One region of the Halomonas sp. GD1P12 genome, then DNA from elsewhere that is predicted to be linked to it. Evidence: riboswitches for the same ligand, from Rfam matches in the RefSeq annotation. Region 1 holds a riboswitch; the other holds the start of a gene.
What was found. A riboswitch is a leader RNA that binds a small molecule or an ion and turns the genes downstream of it on or off. The one in region 1 is predicted to bind cobalamin.
Positions count from the first base shown of each region.

Region 1 (7,024 bases):
CTCCGACTACAGCGTCGCCGTTGCCCAGGGCCGTGAGGAAGCGCTGGCCACACCGCGCTGCCACTTCGTCGACGATGAGGACTCGACGGCGCTGTTTCTGGGCTACGCCGTCGCCGCCCGGCGCCTGGCACGCCAGCTCGACGCAGAAGGCATTCGGGTAGATGCAGAGCACCCGCTGATCGTCTACCTGCCCTGCGGGGTCGGCGGTGGCCCGGGCGGGGTCGCCTTCGGTTTGAAACACGCCTTCGGTGACGCAGTGCACTGCGTGTTCGCCGAGCCCACGTCGTCACCCTGCATGCTGCTGGGCATGGCCACCGAACTGCACAACGCCATCAGCGTTCAGGATATCGGCCTCGATAATCTCACCTGCGCCGACGGCCTGGCGGTCGGGCGGCCCTCGGCGTTCGTCGGCACGCTCATGGAGCCGATGCTCGACGCGCTCTACACCGTCAGCGACGAGGAGCTCTACGCCCTGGTCGCCATGACGCAAAAGCACGAAAAGCTGGCGCTGGAACCCTCCGCCGTCGCGGGCCTGCCGGGCTTCGCGCACCTGGCCCGCGCCGACCGCGCCACGCTCGACACCCTCGGCCTTGCCGGCCACCTCGCCAAGGCCACCCACCTGGTCTGGGCCACCGGCGGCTCGATGGTGCCCGAGGAGCAGATGCGGGAGTATCTGGACAAGGGCCGCGCGGCGCTGTCCAGGGCCGAGGCGCCCATCGCCTAACCGGTCTGCGGATGCGAGCCCAGCAGGGCCTCGCGCCGCCCCGCCGGCCGCCGCAACCACAACGTCATCAGCACCACCGCCAGCAACACCTCGGCCAGGTCGCCGCCGTAGTACATCCACTGGGCGGCGGCCTGGACGTGCTCGAGAGCGTGGCCGGTGTCGCGGGGAAACCCCCAGCCGTACATCAGCTTGCCCAGCAGGCTGTGGGTGGCGATCGCGGCGAATAGCACGATCAGACGAAAGCACAGGCTTAACCGGTGGGGCGAGGTGTCGGGCTCGGCGAGGATCGCCCAGCAGAAGAGATACCCCGCAAGCAGAAAGTGCAGGTGAATCATGTAGTGAAGTAGGGAGCTTTCCAGCGAGGCGGCGTAGAGCGGCGTCAGATAAAGTACGTACATGCCGCCCACGTTGAGCAGCGTTGCGGTGACCGGGTGGGTCACCAGGCGCATGAAACGGCTGTGCAGGAACCTCACCATCCATTTCCCGCCCGCCTGGGGCAGCGTTTTGAGTAGCAGCGTCGTCGGCGCGGCCAACACCCAGAAAAGCGGCGCAAACATGCCGATCAAAAGGTGCAGCGTCATATGGCCGACCAGATCGCCATGCGCCCAGGCCATCAACAAGGGCCAGAAGGCAATGGCCAGAAGTGCGCTGCCAAAAAGGAAAAAGCCGCAGCGCCAGAGGCTCCAGCCAGACCCACCCGCCCGCTGAAGCCCGGCCGCCGCCAGATACTGGCAGGTGACGAGCACGACCAGTAAAAACGGCAGCCAGTCGAGCGGCGAAGCGGGGTGGCCGGCGTGCATTCAGCGCGCGGGCAACACGCGGGCGCGGCGCCAGAACCACGCACCGATCAGCAGAAACCCGACCGCGAAGGCATTCCAGACCAGGTCGTACATCAGCGGGTCCACTCCGTAGCGAATCTGGTGCAGGCGTAAAATCTTGTGGTTGATGAGGCCGTCGAAGAGCTGAAAGCCGCCCATCCCCAGAAAGAACCCCGCCTTCGCCCAGGCCACGCTCAAGCGCCCGCGCTGGGAGAGATCCAGCAAAAGAAACACGCCGACCACCACTGCCAAGAGCTCGAAGGCGTGCAAAAGGCCGTCGGAAAGAATGCCGAAAGCGGGGGTGGAAAAGTCGAAAAAGTGGTGCCACTGCAGCAGCTGATGAAAGACGATCTCATCGAGCGCCGCCATCGCGCCGATGCCGACCAGCACCGCCGCCCAGCGCGAGCGCTTGATGTCATGGATGTCGCGTTTGTTCGCATCGTACGTCATGGCCGAACTCCCTGATGTCGCTATCAGCGTAGGCAAGGCATTGGATGAGCGCCACCGCGGCGCGGGCCGTGATTGCCCTACCCTGCAGCGCTCTCTAGAATGGCCGGCATCGGTGTTCCGTACGGAACTTGATAGGGAATCCGAAGCGCTTCGCGCGAACCGGAACTGCCCCCGCAACTGTAGGCGGCGAGCGATGCTCACACGTGCCACTGGACATCCGTCCGGGAAGGCGAGCTAGCGACGACCCGTGAGTCAGGAGACCTGCCGACGCATCCTCACAACCAGGCCGCGCCATACGCGCGCCGATCATGCACGGGAGTGTACATGATGTTGAAGCGATCCCCGGCGCTGGCCCTGGCAGGGCTGTGCGTCTCTCTGGGCGCGCCCCCGCACGCCCAGGCCGCCACCGCCTACCCGCTAACGCTCGAAAGTTGCGGCCACGAAATCACCCTGGAAAAAGCGCCGGCGCGCGTGGTCACCATCGGCCAGGCGCCGACGGAAATGCTCTACCTGCTGGGCCTTGAAGAGCACGTGGCAGGCACCTCGCTCTGGGTCAATCCGGTGCTCGAGGCGTTTGCCGAGGCGAATGCCGACGTCGAGCGGTTGTCCGACAACGCGCCGAGCTTCGAGAGCGTGCTGGCGCAAGAGCCGGACCTGGTGATCTCTGCTTACGAGTGGATGGTCGGCCCGGCCGGCGTCGTGGGTACGCCCGCGATGTTCGATGACGCCGGCGTGCCGCTCTGGACGCTGCCCACCGAGTGTGTGGGCAAGGACAACCATCAGAGCATGGATGGCGCCCGCGAACGCCTGTTTGACCCGGCGCTGGTGTACCAGAGTATCGAAACGCTGGCCGAGATCTTCGACGTCGTCGAGCGCGGCGAGAATGCCGTGAGCGATCTTCAGGCGCGAGAAACCGCCGCAATCGAGGCCGCTCAGGCGCTCGATTTGCAGGGCGAACTGCGCGGGGTGTTCTGGTACTCCTCGGCGGACCTGGGGATCGATCCGTACGTTGCCGGCGTCAACAGCGTGCCGGACTGGATGATGACGACGCTTGGCATCGACAACGTGGTGCGTATTGATCAGGAGTGGCCGACGGTGGGCTGGGAGAGCATCGCCCGCGCCGACCCCACCTTCATCGCTGCCGCGCGCATGGATCGGCGCCGCTTTCCCGCCGACGACATCGCTGTGAAACGCGAATTCCTGCAAAACGATCCGGTCACCCGGCTGCTCGAGGCCGTCGAGCAGGACCGGCTGGTCGAGATCGACGCCCACGCCATGGATCCGTCGATTCGCAGCATCTACGCCCTCGAGACGCTGGTCGAGGCGCTGGCCGAGATGGATCTGTCGTCCTGATGGGGGCGACACGTATCGGCGCAGGTTCCGCGCGGTGGGTCTGGCTGATGCCGCTTTGTTTGATCGCGGCGCTTTTGGTCGGCGCCTCGATCGGCGAGACGCGCATCCCGCTCTCTACCGTGCTGAACGTATTGGCGAGCAAGCTTGGCATGATCGACCGGCCGCTTTCCACCCTCGACGAGGCGATCGTGTGGCACTACCGCCTGGCGCGCGCCGTCGTGGCGGCCTGCTGCGGCGCGGGGCTGGCGGTGTCCGGGGTGATTCTGCAGGCGCTGTTACGTAATTCGCTGGCCGACCCGTACCTGCTGGGCATCTCGGCGGGCGCTTCCACCGGCGCGGTCACGGTGACCGTGGCAGGCCTCGGGGCGGGAATGATCTCGATGTCCATGGGCGCCTTCGCCGGGGCACTTGCCGCCTTCAGCTTCGTGGCGCTGCTGGCGCATCTGGCCGGCGGCGGCCAGGGCGTGCGCGGCGCGGGCATTCTGATTCTCGCCGGTATCGCCGGGGCGCAGCTGTTCAACGCCTTGACCGCCTTCATCATCGCCCACTCCGCCAACGCCGAGCAGGCCCGGGGCATCATGTTCTGGCTGTTGGGCAATATGTCCGGCGTGCGCTGGCCGGACGCCTGGCTGGCGCTGCCGGTGGCCGGGGCGAGTCTGGCGGTGGCGCTTGGACACGTGCGCTCGCTCGACGCCTTCGCCTTCGGTGCGGAAAGCGCGGCGTCGCTCGGTGTGAATCTGCGGGCAACGAAGGGGCTTTTGATCGGCACGGCGGCGCTGGCGACGGCAGTGATGGTGTCGATCACCGGCGCGATCGGCTTCGTCGGGCTGGTGGTGCCCCACGCCTGTAGGCTGCTGGTCGGGGTGCGCCACCGCCGGCTGGTGCCGGCGACCGCCTTGTGCGGGGCGGTGTTCATGGTGCTGTGCGATGTCGTTTCCCGGGTGGTGATTCCCGGCCAGGTGCTGCCCATCGGCGTGATCACCGCGCTGGTCGGCGCGCCGGCGTTTGCCTACCTGATGGTGCGGGGGCGGCAGTGAGTCAAGCGATCCCGCCGCTACTGAGCGCCCGCGGCGTGAGCTTTTCGGCATCCGGGCGAAGGCTCGTCGACGGCATCGACCTCGACGTCTTTCCCGGCGAGACGCTGGGCGTGATTGGCCCCAACGGCGCGGGCAAGTCGACGCTTTTACGTCTGCTGGCCGGGCTCTTGCCGCCAGGCCGGGGCGAGGTGCGCTTCGAGGGTACGCCGCTTTCGCGCTTGAGCCGGCGCCAGATCGCCCGGCGCATGGCGCTGGTAGCGCAGCAGGCGGACACCGACGAGCGGCTCACCGCCCGCGACGCGGTGGAGCTTGGTCGCACGCCCTGGCTTGGGCGGCTGGGCCACTGGCGCGCCGAGGACACCGCCGCCGTCGACCGGGCACTTGGCGCGGTGGAGATGGAGGCGCTGGCCGACCGGCTCTGGGCCTCGCTTTCCGGCGGCGAGCGCCAACGCGTGCACATCGCCCGCGCCCACGCGCAACAACCGCAGCTGATGCTGCTCGACGAGCCCACCAACCATCTCGATATCCACCACCAGCTCGCCATTCTGGCGCTGATCAAGGCGCTGCCGATCACCGCCGTGGTCGCGCTGCACGATCTTTCTCACGCGCTGCGCTGTGACCGGGTGCTGGCGCTTCTGGAAGGCCGCGAGGTGGCGCTCGGCCCGCCGCTCGAGGTGCTGACGCCCACGCTTCTGCGCGCGCTGTTCGGCGTCGAGGCGCGGCTGGTGGACGACCCCGACGGCGACATCCCGCTCATCGCTTTCCGCCGGCTCTGCTGAAGGCGCCCACGCGGCCGGTTTCTCGAAGGGCGGCACTAGCCGCTATAATGAAACGTCAGACGCGCCCCGCCTCACTTGTCCGGGCCTTCTTCCGCTTTCAAACGAGCCTTTCATGACCCGCGTCGCCCTTTTCGTGGATACCCAGAACGTCTACTACACCGCGCGCGACGCCTTCGGTAAGCACTTCGACTACGGCGCCTTCTACCGCCGGGCGAGCGCCCATCGCGAGGTCGTCGCGGCCTTTTGCTACGCCACCGACAAGGGAGATTCGGGGCAGCGCAAGTTTCAAAACGCGCTGCGCCATATCGGTTTCGAGGTCAAACTGAAGCCTTTCATTCAGCGCGGCGATGGCTCCGCCAAGGGCGACTGGGACGTGGGCATTACGCTCGACGCCATCGAGTACGCCGAGCGGGCCGATGTCATCGTACTGGTGTCGGGCGACGGCGACTTCGACCTGCTGGCCGAGAAGATTCGCCGGGTGCACGGTAAGCGCGTCGAAGTGTACGGCGTGGCCGCCCTCACCGCCGCCTCGCTGATGCGCGCGGCGAGCGAGTTCGTGCCCATCGAGGGCGAACTATTGCTCAGCTAGACTGACCAAGCCAGGCATCGATTTCACGAATGACGGTCTCCGGGTGGGTCATGTGAGTGCAGTGCCCGACGCACGGTAGCTCCCGGAGCGTGCTCTGCGGCATGCGCGCATGCATATAGCGCCCCACCGCGGGGCTTGCCAGTGAGTCGACCTGGCTTTGCAGCAGCAGCGCCGGAGGCGTCACCCGGGGAAGCAGGTGCCGGTAGTCGGCGAAGAAGGTCGCCTTGGCGAATACCTTGGCCACGACCGGATCGGTGGAGCAGAAGCTTTCCGAGAGCTCGCCGATCAGCTGTTCCGAGCTTTCCGGGCCCATCACCAGCGGCGCCAGATAGTGAGCCCAGCCGATGTAGTTGCGATCCATCAGCTCGATCAGTTCTTCGAGATCGGCGCGCTCGAAGCCGCCCTGGTACTCCGGCCCCACGTTGAGAAAACAGGGCGAGGGGCAGATCATGATCTGGCTGGCAATACGCTCGGGGATCTCGAGCGCCGCCAGCTGCCCGATCGTGGCGCTGACGGAGTGGCCGACGAAATGAACGTCGCGTAAATCGAGCGTCTTACAGATCTCCACGACGTCCTGCGCGTAACCCTCCAGCGTGGCGTAGCGCGCCTGGCTGAACGCCGACAGCTGCGAGCGCCCCGAGCCGACGTAGTCGAACAGCACCAGCGTGTAGCGCTTTGAAAGCGTGGGCACGACGTACTGCCACACCCGCTGATCGCAGCCGAAGCCGTGGGCCAGCACGAGCGTTTTTGCCCCTTCTCCTGTCACGGTCACGTTATTGCGCGCCGTGATGGATGTCCTGTTCAGCAAACCCGGTGACTCCTCAGTTATCCTGTGTGCCGTGCGCTTGTGTGCCGTACTTTTGATCAAACTCGCTGTGTGTCCACCGCTCAACCCAGCCGGGGAACTCGTCAGCGGGCATGGGGCGGGCGATATAGTAGCCCTGGCCCGCTTCGCAGCCCAGCGCCACCAGCTTTTGACTGTGCTGCAGCGTTTCCACCCCTTCGGCGATCACGCCGCACTCGAAAGCGCCGGCAAAGCCGATCACCCCCTTGAGGATCGCCAGGTCGCCGGGGCGAGTGAGCATGTTCTGCACGAAGCTGCGATCGATCTTGAGCGTATCCACGGGCAAGTCGCGCAGCTGGCTCAGGGAGGAGTAGCCGGTACCGAAATCGTCCAGCGACACCTTGAGCCCCAGCGCGCGGCAGGCGTTGATGATCATGGCCGCCTGCGCCGCATCCTCGATCGCGCTGGTTTCCAGCACCTCCAGTTCGAT
Region 1 is NZ_CP107007.1:3,423,052-3,430,075, forward strand. Features, by position in the region: gene OCT39_RS15740 (D-serine ammonia-lyase) at 1-724, shown strand, start outside; gene OCT39_RS15745 (cytochrome c oxidase assembly protein) at 721-1,524, opposite strand; gene OCT39_RS15750 (DUF2243 domain-containing protein) at 1,525-1,992, opposite strand; cobalamin riboswitch at 2,086-2,276, shown strand; gene OCT39_RS15755 (ABC transporter substrate-binding protein) at 2,320-3,345, shown strand; gene OCT39_RS15760 (FecCD family ABC transporter permease) at 3,345-4,382, shown strand; gene OCT39_RS15765 (ABC transporter ATP-binding protein) at 4,379-5,161, shown strand; gene OCT39_RS15770 (NYN domain-containing protein) at 5,274-5,750, shown strand; gene OCT39_RS15775 (alpha/beta fold hydrolase) at 5,743-6,558, opposite strand; gene OCT39_RS15780 (GGDEF and EAL domain-containing protein) at 6,572-7,024, opposite strand, start outside.

Region 2 (7,024 bases), 1.8 Mb from region 1:
GCGGAGAACACCGTCGATGGCATCACCTCGCCGCTGTTTTTCGCACTCATTGGCGGCGCGCCGCTGGCGCTGGCTTACAAGGCGGTGAATACGTTGGACTCGATGGTGGGCTACAAAAACGCACGCTTCGCGGATTTCGGCTACGTCTCGGCAAAACTCGATGACGTCGCCAACTGGCTGCCGGCGCGGCTAACCGCCGTGTGCCTGTGGGCGGCGGGGGCGCTCTGGAATTCCCTGGGGCGCGAGCCGCTGGCGGTGGCTGGCGCCTTTACCCACACCCGGCGCCAGGCGCCGCGCCATCCCAGCCCCAACGCGGGCTGGCCGGAGGCGATGGTGGCATGGCTTTTGGGCGTGAAGCTCGGCGGCGTGAACGTCTATGGCGGCGAGCTTTCGCACCGCGCCACGCTGGGGCCGGGGCGCGTCGCGCTAACGGCGCGCCACATCGATATCACCATTGGTCTGATGCACGGAGCCTGGGGGCTTTTTCTACTCATGATGATCGCGCTGGGTACGGCAGGAGAAGCGGTGTGAAAAGCCCAAAAAAGCCGGCCGGCGGCGCGGGTGAAAGGCTCGCGCCGTGTAATATCACGCGCTGCTCGCACTCGAGCGTACGATGATCGTTTTCGTCAGCGGCGGCGCACGCTCGGGTAAATCCCAACTGGCCGAAGCGCTCACGCTGGCGGCGGGGGGCGAGCGCTGCTACTACGTGGCCACCGCCCGCCAGGACGACGGCGAAATGAGCGAGCGCGCCGCGCGCCACCAGGCCCGCCGTGACGCCCGCTGGGTCACGCTGGAGGCGCCGCTCTACCCGGACGAAGCGGTCGCTTCTGTACCCGACGGCCAGGCAGTGCTGCTCGACTGCCTCACCCTCTGGGCCAGCCAGCTACTGTTTGGCCCGGCGTTCGAGCCGTTTGAGGCCGAGCGGGAGGGTCTGCGCTGCCTAAAAAAGCTGCTCGGCGATGCCCGCACTCGAGGCCTGCACCTGGTCATCGTCTCCAACGATCTCAACGAAGCGCCGCTGCCGTCGGACCCGGGCGTCTGGCGTTTCGTGACGTTTTTGCAGCGCCTTCACCGGCTGCTGGCCCAGCAAGCGGACTCGGTGATCGAAGTAATCGCTGGGTGCGCCATCGAGTGGAAGGCTGATCCCGACGTTCATCCCCACCTGGACACCACGTCCCGAAACAGCGAAGAGTCATCGCCGTGAAAAACGCCCTCTACGGCGCCGTGCTGGCGTTTCAATTTCTGACCCGCGTACCGCTGCCGATCGAGTGCCCCTGGAATGCGTCGACCCGGCGCTGGGCGCTGCGCGCCTACCCATTGGTTGGGCTATTCATCGGTGCGCTGCTGTGGCTTTTTGCGCTGGCGTTTGATGCGCTAGCGCTGCCGGCGCCCATCGCCGCACTGGCGCTTTTGAGCCTGTGGGTGGCGCTCGGCGGCGGCCTGCATCTGGACGGCGCGATGGACCTGGCCGATGCCCTTGGCAGCAATCAGCCGCTTGCGCGGCGCTTGGAAATTATGAAGGACCCGCAGGTGGGCAGCTTCGGGATACTGGCGCTTTTTTTCCTGCTCGCCTGGAAGGCGGTGCTGCTCTGGGCGCTGGTTGATATCGGCGCGCCCGCGCTCTGGTTTTTGATCGTGCCGGCGCTTGCCCGCTTTGCCGGCGCCGCCATGCTGGTGCTGAGCCCTTGCGTCCAACCCAGTGGGCTCGCCTACGCGTTCAAGCGCTCGCTGGCCCCTGTGGACGTGGCGCTTTCGCTGGTGCCGCTTTTGGGCGTGGCGCTTTTTTATCCGCCCTTACTTGGCTGGCTGGCCGGGGCGCTTTTGTTTACCGTGCTGTTTCGCGCCGGGGTGCTTCGCGCCTTCAAGGGCATCAACGGCGACATGATTGGCGCGTTAATAGAAGGAGTCGAGCTTTGGCTAGTGATCTTGATGTGGAGCTGGTGGTGGTTCGCCACGGCGTGACCGCCTGGAACCTTGAACGGCGCTACCAGGGCCAGCGTGATATCGCGCTTTTGTTTCCCGACGCCGAGCCGGGGCTCAATGCGCTCAAAAAAGCGTTGGAGGATGAGCACTTCGATGCGATCTACGCAAGCGATCTGACCCGCTGTCGTCAAACCCTCGAGTGGGCCCGGCCCGACGCTGCGACTGAGAGCGTTTATCTGGAGCCCCGACTTCGCGAGCTCGATTTCGGCGAGTATGAAGGCAAGGTTTACGACGAACTCAAGGACAATCCGGGCTACAGGGCATGGATTGATAGCGTTGGAGAGCTTAAAATCCCCGGCGGCGAATCCGCCGGGGATTTGCGCACGCGCCTTGACGGCTGGCTGTCGACGCTTGCCGACAACGCGCGCGCTTTGGGCCACCGGCGCGTGCTGGCCGTCACCCACGGCGGTGTGATTCGTGAACTGAGACGGCGTTTTGAAACCGTGGATTTCTGGGAGGCCACGGTGACCCAGGCCACCGGCCGGCGCCTGAACCTGTCCCATCGCGCTAGAGAAGGAGAGTGGCAATGCAGCTTTTCATCGGCGGTGCCCGCGCAGGCAAGCGCGACGCCGTAAAAACGCGCTTTCAAAACGCCGCCTGGTGGACCCTCGCCCCGGGCCAGCGGCTGGCGGACTGCCACTCGATTCTGATTCCCGACACGCCGCTGGTGATCAACGGCGTGCTCGACTGGGTGGCCCGCGACGGCGCTTTTGATACCGACAGCGACCGCCTGCGCGCCCAGTGGCGCGAGGATCTGGCCGCGCTTTGCCGTGCCGCGAAGGCGTGCAACGCCACGATCGTGCTGATCCTGAGCGAGGTCGGCCGAGGGCTGGTGCCCATGGCGCGTGAGGAGCGCCGCCTTCGCGATCTCAACGGCTGGTTCAGCCAGGACGCCGCGCGCCACGCCGAGCGTGTCTGGTACGTGCGTCACGGCCTGGTGCAGCGCCTGGCCGCGCCCAGCATTGCGCAAGCGAGCCTGGCCGAGTGCGATTGACCTGGCCTTAACGGCTTGCTAGTTTACGCTCACTTTTGGGTGCCGACCTTGCGTCGGTTAAACGGGAAGCTGGTGTCCATTCCAGCGCTGCCCCCGCAACGGTAATCGAGTCAACAACGGCCACTACGCCACTGTGTCGCACGCGACATGGGAAGGCCGCCGTTTGAAAAAGGCCTCGCCTTTTTGCTCGTCAGCCCGGAGACCGGCCCAAAACCACGGTTTCACTACCATCAATGCCGAGTCGCGGAGGGCGTGCTCAGGGCTGATACGGGGCACTCGACCCCGCATTTCCCCTTGCTCCTTCGCCGCGCGGCCATAAAAAAATCGGCCGTGCGGGTGAGCACGGCTCAAGGGGCTTATCATGACCTACGCGCGACCCACCCTGGGGCTTGCCGCCTTTGCGCTCGCCGCACTGCCGCTGGCCGTTCACGCCCAAACGGTGTCTTCGAACACTCCCGAGGAGAAGCAGGCGCTCAACCCGGTGGTCGTAACCGCGGCCCTTGCCCCGCGCACCGCGAATCAAAGCCTTTCATCCGTCACCGTGCTCGATGAGGCCACTTTTCGCCGGCAGGATCCTGTCAGCGTCACGGACCTCTTGCGTGGCCAGCCCGGGGTCGACGTTTCCAGCAACGGCAGCTTCGGCAAGAATGCGAGCGTGTTTCTTCGCGGTACCGGCAGCAGCCAGAACGTGCTGCTGATCGACGGCATTCGTCTGCGCTCGGCCACCAGCGGCGGGGCGGCCTGGGGAAGTCTCGACCCGCGCCTGTTTGAGCGCGCCGAAATCGTGCGCGGACCAAAAGGAAGCCTTTACGGGGCGGACGCCATCGGCGGTGTCGTACAGCTCTTCACCCACGCCCCGGAGGAGGGCGACGGCCCGCAGCCCCGGCTTTCGTTTGGCGGCGGCTCCTTCGGCACGGCGCGCGCAAGCGCAGGGCTCAGTGGGTCAGAGGGCGGCACCCGCTATAGCTTCGCGGCGAGCCACTTCAACACCGACGGCGTGCCGGTGCGCCGAAGCGGTGACGATAAGGGCTATGACAACACCACGGCACTCGCCCGGGTGTCGCACACCTTTGATAACGGGGGCGAGGCCGGCGTACTGGCGCTGCGCGCACGCGGCAACAACGAATACGACGGCGGCGAGAACGACTTTGTCCAGCAGATCGCCGGCGTCTATGCCGAGCTTCCGGTGGGGGATGCCTGGCGCTCGCGGGTGACACTTTCCGAGGCCCGCGACGAAAGCGATAACGTTGACGAGTTCGGCGACTCCACCTTCGATACGACCATCCGCACCGCGCGGCTTGAAAACACCTTCACCGTGGGGGCTCACGAGTTCATTGCCGGCGTCGAGCAGAGCGAAGACCGCATCGACAGCACCGTCGATTACGACGAGACGAGCCGCGACAACACCGCCGCCTTCACCCAAGCGCTTTTCGATTTCGCCCCGTTCACCCTGCAAACCAGCGCCCGCTTCGATCACAACGAAAGCTATGGCGACGAGGTGACTGGAAGCGTGGCGCTCGGCTTCGACCTCGACGCGAACCATACCCTGCGGGCGAGCGTCGGCACCGCCTTCAACGCGCCGACCTATAACCAGCTTTACTACCCGGACTTCGGCAACCCGGATCTGGAATCCGAGACCTCCGAAACCGTGGAGCTCGGCGCCCGCGGCCAGTACGCCTATTTCTTCTGGGACGCCGCGCTCTACCAGACCGACATCGACAACCTGATCGCAGGGCAAGGCGAGCAGTTCAACGTGCCGACCTCGCGCATTCGCGGCGCCGAGCTTTCCGGCGGCGTGGAGCAGGGCGGCTGGACGGTTGCCGCAGCGCTCACCTACACCGACCCGGAAAACCGCGCCACCGGCAACCGTTTGCAGAACCGCGCGACCCAGAGTCTGCGCCTGGACGTGGACCGCGAGCTTGGCGAGTTTTCGGCCGGCGGCTCCTGGATTGCCCAGAACCACCGCTACCGGGATGCGGCTAACGAGGATCGCTTGGCCGGTTATGGCCTGGTGAACCTGCGCGCCGGCTGGGAATTCGCACCGCTGTGGAGCGCCCGGGTGACGCTGGAAAACGCCCTGGATCAGGACTACGTCACCACGCGCTCGTTCGACGGCGCCGACTACATCAACGCCGGGCGCGCGGCGTTTCTGAGCGTCAACTTTGGTCAATAAATGGCTTGTGGGGTTGGCGGCGGCGCTTTGCGTTAGCGCCGCTCGGGCCGAAGTGTGCGCGCTCGATGACCTGGATCGCGAGGTGTGCCTGAGCGCGCCTGCCAGCCGTATCGCCGCGCTTTCGCCTGGCGCGACGGAACTCGTCTATGCCGCCGGCGCGGGTGATCGCGTGGTCGCGGTGGTCTCTTACAGCGACTATCCGCCCGAGGCTCGAGACGTTATCTCGGTCGGCAGCCATACCCGGCTCGATCTGGAAGCGCTGGTCGCGCTCGAACCGGATCTGGCCATCGGCTGGGTGACCGGCAACCCCGCCGAGCAGCTCGAGACGCTGGAAGCGCTCGATATGGCGGTGTTTTATATCGAGCCGCGCAGCGTCGACGGCGTGGCCGGCGCCATCGAGCGCCTCGCCACGCTTGCCGGCACCGAAGCGGAAGGTCGCCGCGTGGCAGAGCGCTTTTTAAGCGACATGGCCGCGCTCGGGGCGCAGTACGCAGGGGAAGCGTCGGTCGATACCTTCTACCAGGTGTGGGACTCACCGCTGATGAGCGTCAACGACGAACACCTGATTGGCCAGGTGATCCGCCTGTGCGGCGGGCGCAACGTGTTTGGCGAGCTGGGAAGATTGGTGCCGCGCCTCGATGACGAGGCGGTGCTCGCCGCCGACCCGGCCGTGATCGTGGCCGGCGGCATGGGCGAGGAGAACCGCGACTGGCTCGATCACTGGACCCGGTACCCCGAGCTTCGTGCGGTGCAAAACGATCACCTCTACTTCGTGCCGCCGTCCCTCCTTCAGCGGCCCACGCCGCGTTTGGCTGAAGGGGCGAGGCTTCTTTGCGGGCATCTGGCGACGGCCCGGGAAGATGCGCCGTGAATGGCCGCTCCCTGAGTTTCTGGCCCGTGGCGCTGACGGCGCTCGCCCTGGCCGCGCTTTTGCTGGCGCTCGCCACCGGCAGCGCTTCGCTGTCGGTGGCAAAGCTCATGCAGGCGCTGTTCGGGGAGGGCGATAGCCTCGCTCATACCCTGGTGTTCGATCTTCGCCTGCCACGCGCCTTGTCCGCCTTTGCCGTGGGCGGGCTGCTCGCCGTGGCGGGGGCGCTGATGCAGGTGCTCTTGCGAAACCCGCTCGCCGACCCCTACGTGCTCGGGCTTTCCGGCGGGGCCAGCATCGGGGCGCTTGGCGCGATGCTGGCGGGCCTGGGGGGACTGCTGGTGACCGGCTCGGCGTTTGCCGGGGCGCTTCTTTCAACGCTTTTGGTGTTTGGCCTCGCTCAGGGCCGCGGCGGCTGGACGCCGGCGAGACTGCTGCTCATCGGCGTGGTCGTGGCCTCGGGCTGGGGGGCGCTGGTCACGTTGATGCTCGCCATGAGCCCCGCCGAGCGCCTGCCGGGCATGCTCTACTGGCTGATGGGCGATCTTGCCTACGCGCGCACGCCCTGGCCGCCGCTGATCGTTTTACTGCTGACCTGCGCGCTTTTGTGGCCGCTGGGGAGAAGCCTCAACGTGCTCGCCCGTGGTTCGCTGCAGGCCGCCGCCCTGGGGGTGACCGTGCGTGGTTTCGAGTGGGGCATCTATCTTTTGGCAAGCCTTTTGACCGCCGTGGCGGTCACCACCGCCGGCAGCATCGGCTTCGTGGGGCTGGTCGTGCCGCACATGCTGCGCCTGGTGCTGGGCAACGACCAGCGCCGTATCCTGCCCGCCTGCGCGTTGGCTGGCGGCACGCTGTTGCTGCTGGCCGATACGCTCGCGCGCACGCTGATTGCCCCGGAGCAGCTGCCGGTCGGTGTCATCACCGCGCTGCTCGGCGTGCCCACCTTCCTGCTGCTCTTGTACCGGAGCCGCCCATGAACCGGCGTGGTGCGAAAGCGCCCGAGGCG
Region 2 is NZ_CP107007.1:1,438,478-1,445,501, forward strand. Features, by position in the region: gene cbiB (adenosylcobinamide-phosphate synthase CbiB) at 1-531, shown strand, start outside; gene OCT39_RS06685 (bifunctional adenosylcobinamide kinase/adenosylcobinamide-phosphate guanylyltransferase) at 614-1,204, shown strand; gene OCT39_RS06690 (adenosylcobinamide-GDP ribazoletransferase) at 1,201-1,962, shown strand; gene OCT39_RS06695 (histidine phosphatase family protein) at 1,914-2,558, shown strand; gene OCT39_RS06700 (bifunctional adenosylcobinamide kinase/adenosylcobinamide-phosphate guanylyltransferase) at 2,510-2,977, shown strand; cobalamin riboswitch at 2,998-3,203, shown strand; gene OCT39_RS06705 (TonB-dependent receptor domain-containing protein) at 3,339-5,150, shown strand; gene OCT39_RS06710 (cobalamin-binding protein) at 5,140-6,021, shown strand; gene OCT39_RS06715 (FecCD family ABC transporter permease) at 6,018-6,995, shown strand; gene OCT39_RS06720 (ABC transporter ATP-binding protein) at 6,992-7,024, shown strand, end outside.
Region 2: linked by a shared signal. The riboswitch ahead of OCT39_RS06705 (TonB-dependent receptor domain-containing protein) and the one ahead of OCT39_RS15755 (ABC transporter substrate-binding protein) in region 1 are both predicted to bind cobalamin.